Regions from separate parts of the Bacillus sp. BC05(2025) genome, predicted to be linked through region 1. Evidence: a T-box and tRNA genes for the amino acid it is inferred to sense, from the RefSeq annotation. Region 1 holds a T-box; the other holds one or more tRNA genes.
What was found. The T-box of region 1 lies ahead of argS (arginine--tRNA ligase). A T-box ahead of a tRNA ligase gene usually reads a tRNA of that ligase, here a tRNA-Arg.
Positions count from the first base shown of each region.

Region 2: it has a tRNA-Arg gene. The T-box ahead of argS (arginine--tRNA ligase) is inferred to sense a tRNA for this amino acid. The anticodon was not compared.

Region 1 is NZ_JBWYRA010000004.1:385,462-389,141, forward strand. Features, by position in the region: gene ACZ76X_RS16190 (thiol-disulfide oxidoreductase DCC family protein) at 1-283, shown strand, start outside; gene ACZ76X_RS16195 (BrxA/BrxB family bacilliredoxin) at 367-801, shown strand; gene ACZ76X_RS16200 (class I SAM-dependent methyltransferase) at 851-1,627, shown strand; T-box leader at 1,668-1,881, shown strand; gene argS (arginine--tRNA ligase) at 1,927-3,615, shown strand.
Region 2 is NZ_JBWYRA010000006.1:41,922-45,601, reverse strand. Features, by position in the region: gene rpoN (RNA polymerase factor sigma-54) at 1-974, opposite strand, end outside; tRNA gene ACZ76X_RS19155 (tRNA-Arg) at 1,234-1,309, opposite strand; gene ACZ76X_RS19150 (DUF1657 domain-containing protein) at 1,515-1,721, shown strand; gene ACZ76X_RS19145 (YhcN/YlaJ family sporulation lipoprotein) at 1,815-2,300, shown strand; gene spoVAC (stage V sporulation protein AC) at 2,331-2,807, shown strand; gene spoVAD (stage V sporulation protein AD) at 2,808-3,680, shown strand, end outside.

The DNA.
Region 1 (3,680 bases):
AGATGAAGATGTAGTTGAGAAGTATGAACTTTCTCAAGAACTACAAAGCAAGATGGAACAAAGATTGTATATTTTAAAAAATAATAAGTGGTATGACGGAATTAATAGCATACATGTATTAGCAAAGGCCGTTCCATCTTACTGGTTTGCTGTTCCTTTTATAAAACTATCTATCGTACTCGGATTTGGAAGTAAAGTATACGATTATATCGCTAACAATAGAAAACTTGTCCCAGTTGGACATTGCCGCGGTGGGGTTTGTGAAATCCCTCCAAAAAAATGAAATCATCGTTATCTTTCTTTTGCACCTATTAATAGAGCGTGATATGATGAATTTGGAATGAAAGTTGAAGGAGAGATTACAAGATGTCAAATGCTTATGAAGAATACATGCGCCAAATGGTAATCCCAATGCGTCAAGAATTAGTGCGTTCTGGATTTGAAGAGTTAACTACAGAGGAAGCTGTAACAGAATTTATGGAAAACGCAACAGGTACAACTTTAGTAGTTGTAAACTCAGTTTGTGGATGTGCAGCTGGTTTAGCACGTCCATCAGCAGGTCAAGCGGTTGTTCGTGCTGAAAAACAACCTGATCATCTTGTAACTGTATTCGCAGGTCAAGATAAAGATGCTACTGCAAAAATGCGTGAATACTTCGGAGAAATTCCTCCATCTTCACCATCTATGGCATTATTAAAAGGAAAAGAAGTTGTTCACTTCATTCACCGTCATGAAATTGAAGGTGCAACTATGGACGAAATTATTACGAACTTAGAACAAGCTTTTGAAAAGAATTGCTAAAGAAGGGGGAGAGTAAATCTCCCTCTTTTCTTTATATAGAGGTGAAAGAATGATAGTAACAACAGCAGGAAGAACGAATAAAGAAATGACAGATTATGCAAACAAGGTAGCGGTAGAATTAAATGGTTCATTCGTAAAACGAAACGACATTCCAGTACATAAACTGCATGAGCAGTATGAACAAGATGTACTTGTTGTAGGCAAAAATCGATTAGCTATTTATCCAAAAGGAACGGAAGAGTCGTTTTTCTTTCATCCAAACTCAGCGATGTTTCGTGTGAAAAGATTAATGCGCGGGGAACACGACCCATTTGTACAAGCCATGCAATTAGAGAGCGGAATGACAGTGTTAGATTGTACGCTTGGTATGGCATCAGATAGTATTGTAGCTAGTTACATTGTTGGTAAAAGCGGAAAAGTAACGGGACTTGAGGGCAATGAGTATATGGCTTATATTATGGAAAACGGTTTGAAAACATGGTCTTCATCTGTTTCTGAAATTGATGAGGCAATGAAACGAATCAATGTGAAGCAAACGGAGCATTACGCATTTTTAACACAATGTGAAGACAATAGTTACGATGTTGTGTACCTTGATCCGATGTTTGAAGAAACTGTTATAGAATCAGATGGAATAAAAGGATTAAAACACTTCGCTTTGTATCATGATATTACTGACGAAACAATTGCAGAAGCGAAGCGTGTGGCGAGAAAGCGTGTCGTTCTGAAAGATCATTTCCGCAGTTCTAGATTTGAAAAACATAATTTTCACGTATATAAAAGAAAAAGTGCTAAGTTTCACTTTGGTGTAATTGACCCTTGCTAATTGTTTGAAAAGATGTATAATAAGCAATAATTAATTAAATATACTGTCTGTGATGAAGAGAGTAGTCTTTTTTAGAAGGAAAGCGAGCTGGGGAGGGTGTGAGCCTAGTGCGGAAAAAAAGATGAAGCGCACTTCGGAGATGCTTCTTGAACGAATAGTAGAGTAAGCCGAGGCCCCCTGTCCTCGTTATAAACGGGAAAGTGGTTCGTAATGAACAACAAGGGTGGTACCACGGGTTTAAACTCGTCTCTTTTTAGAGACGAGTTTTTGTGTTTTAAAAAATAAGGAGGTTATATAGTATGGATTATAAAACGCAGTTTGCGGAAAGTTTATCCGATATTTTTACGAATGAATTAACGCAAAATCAAATTTTAGATTTAATTGAGACACCGAAACAAGATGAATTCGGTGATGCAGCATTTCCATGTTTTTCACTTGCGAAGCAATATAAAAAATCACCAGCTATTATTGCAAAAGAAGTTGCGGAGAAATTAAGTGATCCATTTTTTACGAAAGTAGAGGCTGTTGGTCCTTACGTAAATGTATTTTTAAATCGTGAAACTGTAAGTGATGCAGTATTAAAAACGATTTTAGCGGAGAAAGAAAAGTACGGCCAAAATCACTTTGGATGTGAAAAGACTGTAGTTATCGATTATTCCTCTCCGAATATCGCGAAACCTTTTTCAATGGGGCATTTACGTTCTACAATGATTGGAAATTCACTGAAACATATCGCTGAAAAATGTGGTTATGAAGTTGTAGGAATTAATTATATTGGAGACTGGGGCACACAGTTTGGAAAGTTAATTACCGCTTATAAAAAATGGGGAAATGAAGCAGTAGTGAAAGAGGATCCAATACGTGAACTATTTAAGTTATATGTGCAATTCCATGAAGAGGTAAAAGACGATGAAGAATTAGAAGAAGATGGACGCGCTTGGTTTAAGAAGTTAGAAGAAGGTGATGAAGAAGCTGTTGAGCTTTGGAATTGGTTCCGTCACGAATCTTTAAAAGAATTTTCTCGTATTTATGAACTTCTCGGTGTTGAATTTACTAATTTTCATGGGGAAGCTTTTTATAATAATTTGATGGAAGATTTTATTGGGATTTTAGAAGAACATGATTTACTTGAAGAGTCAGAAGGCGCGTTAGTCGTTAATTTAGAAGAAGAGGGAATGCCGCCTTGCTTAATTAGAAAATCCGACGGTGCAACGATTTACGCAACACGTGACTTAACGGCAGCGTTATATCGCCAAAACACATATGCATTTGATAAAGCGCTATATGTAGTTGGCCCAGAACAAAGTTTACATTTTAATCAATTTTTCACTGTATTAAAAAAGCTTGGCTACAATTGGGTTGACGGCATGGAACATGTACCGTTTGGGTTCATTTTAAAAGACGGTAAGAAAATGTCGACACGTAAAGGAAGAGTTATTTTACTCGAAGAAGTACTTGAAGAAGCAATAGACCTTGCAAAACAAAATATTGAAGAGAAAAATCCAAATTTAAAACAGAAAGAAGAAGTAGCAAAGCAAGTCGGTGTTGGCGCAGTTATCTTCCACGATTTAAAAAATGAGCGTATGCACAATATCGAATTTTCATTAGAAAATATGCTGAAATTTGAAGGAGAAACAGGTCCGTATGTACAGTACACACATGCACGTGCTTGCTCTATTTTAAGAAAAGAAAGTGTAGAATTTGAAACGTGTACATTTGCATTAAAAGATGATCATAGCTGGAGCGTCGTAAAATTATTGAATAAATTCCCTCAAATAATTGAAGCAGCCTTCAACAAAAATGAGCCATCAATCATTTCAAAATATGTATTGGATGTAGCACAATCGTTTAATAAATATTACGGTAATGTGCGTATATTGGAAGAGAGCGAAGAGAAAGACAGCAGACTCGCATTAGTGTATGCTGTGACGGTTGTATTAAAAGAGGGATTACGTTTACTTGGGGTGGAGGCACCTGAGGAGATGTAAAATAAAGCTATAGTGAAAAAAGACAAATTAGGAGATCATTAACCTAATTTGTCTTTTTTTATTTT
Region 2 (3,680 bases), on a different contig from region 1:
TTTAAAGCAAGTGGCTTTAAATACTCCGGACCTTTCCAGAAGAAATCACGTTGTTTTTCCATAATAATGGTCATCACTTGCAGAAGCGTTTGTTTTCTCTGTTTCAAACTACGCATAATCCACTGTACATGCTGATACTTTTCTGATACGTAAGATGCTACTTCGCTTTCACTATTATTAAGAAGCGCACTATATTCAGAATGAATTTCGATTCTCGGCATATTCCTCTCATTCATTTGTAAAACGAGACGATCGCCATCTTTTTTCACCGCCATATCAGGCACAATATAAAGTGGTTTATCAGAAGAAAACGCAAGACCTGGTTTCGGCTGCAGGGACGTAATACAGTTCACCGCCGATTGCAATTCCTCATTACTACACTTCAGCACTTGAACGAGCTTTCGCCAATCTTTCTTCACGAAATAAGCGAAATGGTCTTCTACAACCTCTTCTGCTAATCCGTTCCGCCTTTGTAAGCGCTTCAATTGCAAAGTTAGACATTCCTGAATATTACGCGCTCCTACCCCTGCTGGCTCAAGTGATTGGACAAGCTCTACAGAGCGTTCAACTACATGAAGCGGTGCAGAAAGGAGATTTGCTAACTCCTCGTTCGTTTCTTGTAAATACCCATTCCCATCCATGTTCATAATAATGAAAGAGGCTATTTTTCGCTCTTCTTCATCTATTTTATAATACTGTATTTGATTTAATAAATGTTGCTGAATCGTTGTGGAATCCACACTGTAGATTTCCATCTGATTCTCGACTTGTTTGCTGGTACTTTTACTGTTGTTAGAGCTCTTTTTCTTCTCCCTCTCAAAACCACCTAACTCAATAAGGGGATTCTCTAACGATTGCTCATACAAAAACTCCGATAATTCTTGTACATTATACTGGAGCATTGTAATCGCTTGCCTTAACTCTTGTGTCATTGCCAAACGTAAGCTTTGTTCTTGTAAAAGACTTGCCTTCAAACTAATCTCCCCCTTGTTTCTATTGTACAATAAGTTTGGTAAAAGGAGAATCCTATCGCAGACACCCATTCCAAAATATTATTAATTTATATGTATTAATGAGATTCACAACTTACAACCGAAATTTGAATAATATTGAAAGAAAATAATAAGTCATAAAAATTATTATCAAGTACTAATAGTAAATCTTATTATCAGATATAACAAGAGGGAAATAAAAAAAGTCCTAACCTACAAAACGTAAGTTAGGACTTTTTGACGCGCCCAGAGGGATTCGAACCCCCGGCAGACGTGGTACCGGAAACCACCGCTCTATCCGACTGAGCTATGGGCGCATGATTATAGAAAATACTTCATTTTCTTTTCATAATAATAGCAATAAAATCCATCTAAATCAATAAAAATATCCTCGTAATCCTTTGTGCACCCTAGTTATGAATATATTAACAAAGTACTATCCCCTAAATTTTCCAATCATAAATTCACCTCAACTCACAAATTATAATCTTTGAATTGATATTCCAAAGGGGGCTTCATTCAATGACTGTAATTACAAAACTAAAGCAAACTGTTTCTGGATTAAAAAGTGCACAAGCTAGCTTAGAGGGATTCGCTCTTGATACGGATAACCAACAAGCGAAGCAACTTTTCCAAACAGCTGCGCAGCAAACACAAACGATTATCGATTCTTTAAACCCACGTGTTGAAGAAGTCCAACAAGAAGAACCACAATACTCACAGCAATAACGAATTCGTCATGCTGTGAAATAGAAAAAGGATGATATGCAGTCATCCTTTTTCTATCACATTACATATTGCAATAGAAACGGAATGATAATCATGCGAAAACTCGGCCTCATAACCGCGTTATTTGCCCTGTTATTTAGCTCTTTTACCGGGTGTGATAATAGTCCCTTGGATAAAAAAGTGAAAGAAGAGGCAAAACGAACAGAGAAAGAAAAAGGTCCAAAATTAACAAAGACGAGTACGGAATCCTTTAATCAATCTATATCACAAGGAGCCAAGAAAAGAGCTCTCGCTATGGATGAAATTATAAAAAGCACAGCAGTGAATTCAAATTTAGATCTCTACATAGCAGTTACACCTGAGCATCACGAAAGATTTGGATTAAAGCCTCTCCGTAAGAAGCTTCAAAAGCAGCTAAGTGATGAGTATCCTACTTTCGATGTTCGTGTAAGTACAGATAAAAAAATCTTTATATTACTTGAAAAGCTTGAAAGAAAAATTAAAGAAAAAAAAGTATCTAAAGATGAAATTAATAAGCAATTAAAACTCATTGGGAAAAAAATGGAGTCTAACACTTAACGCTTTTTTAAAAGAAAAGGAAGGATTGCAATGTCTAGTAAAGATAAAAACTTAACTCCTGTACAACAGGAATATAAAAAATTCGAACAAGAACGTGAACCGAAGCGTCCTGTCTTGAAAAATTGTATTAAAGCCTTTTTCGTCGGTGGTTTTATTTGCTTCATTGGACAACTCATTTCTACGTTTTATATCACATATTTTGATTTCACTGAACGCTCGGCGGGAAATCCAACAGTCGCAACTCTTATTTTCATCTCGATGTTACTAACTGGGTTCGGTGTATATGATCGTCTCGGTCAGTTTGCAGGTGCTGGGACAGCTGTACCTGTCACTGGATTTGGTAACTCTGTTATCGCCGCATGTATCGAACACCGGACGGAAGGGTTTGTCCTTGGCGTTGGCGGTAACATGTTCAAATTAGCTGGTTCTGTTATTTTATTTGGTGTATTTTCGGCTTTCGTCATCGCACTTATTAAAACGATTCTCGTTCAATGGGGAGGGCTATAAATGTTACAAGGACACCGAACGTGGGTATTTGAAAACAAACCAGTTATTATTTCGACAGGAGTCGTTGGCGGGCCATTTGAAGCAAAAGGAAAAATTCCAGAAGACTTCGATATCCTTCATGAAGATTTATGGCTCGGACAGGATTCCTATGAAAAAGCACATAAAATTTTATTTGAAGAAGCTTGTAGCCGCGCTACTGAAAAAGCAGAACTTCGTAAAGATGATATTCAATTCGTACTCGCAGGAGATTTAATTAATCAAATTACCCCTACAAGCTTTGCTTGCCGTACACTAGGCACTCCTTATCTCGGGTTATTCGGTGCTTGTTCTACTTCTATGGAAGGTTTAGCACTTGGGGCAAGTATCGTAAATGCAAAAGGTGCTAAATATTTATTAACCGGGGCATCAAGTCATAACACTGCTGTAGAAAAACAATTCCGCTATCCTACCGAATATGGTGGACAAAAGCCACCTACTGCACAGTGGACAGTAACCGGCGCCGGAGCTGCTATTTTAAGCGATACTGGACACGGTCCCCGGGTAACATCCGCCACAATCGGAAAAGTGGTTGATATGGGATTAACAGATCCATTTAATATGGGAGGCGCAATGGCTCCAGCTGCCGTCGATACAATTGAAGCTCATTTACGTGAACGTCAAATTGATGCCTCTTACTACGATTTAATCGTAACAGGCGATCTCGGACATGTAGGACGCGAAATTGCTTATGACTTACTACATAAACACGGAACAAAAGTAACGAGCGAACAGTTTCAAGATTGCGGGCTACTCATTTATAGAGAGGGGCAACCTGTCATAGCTGGTGCTAGTGGACCAGGATGTTCCGCAACAGTCGTTTACGGTCATTTATTA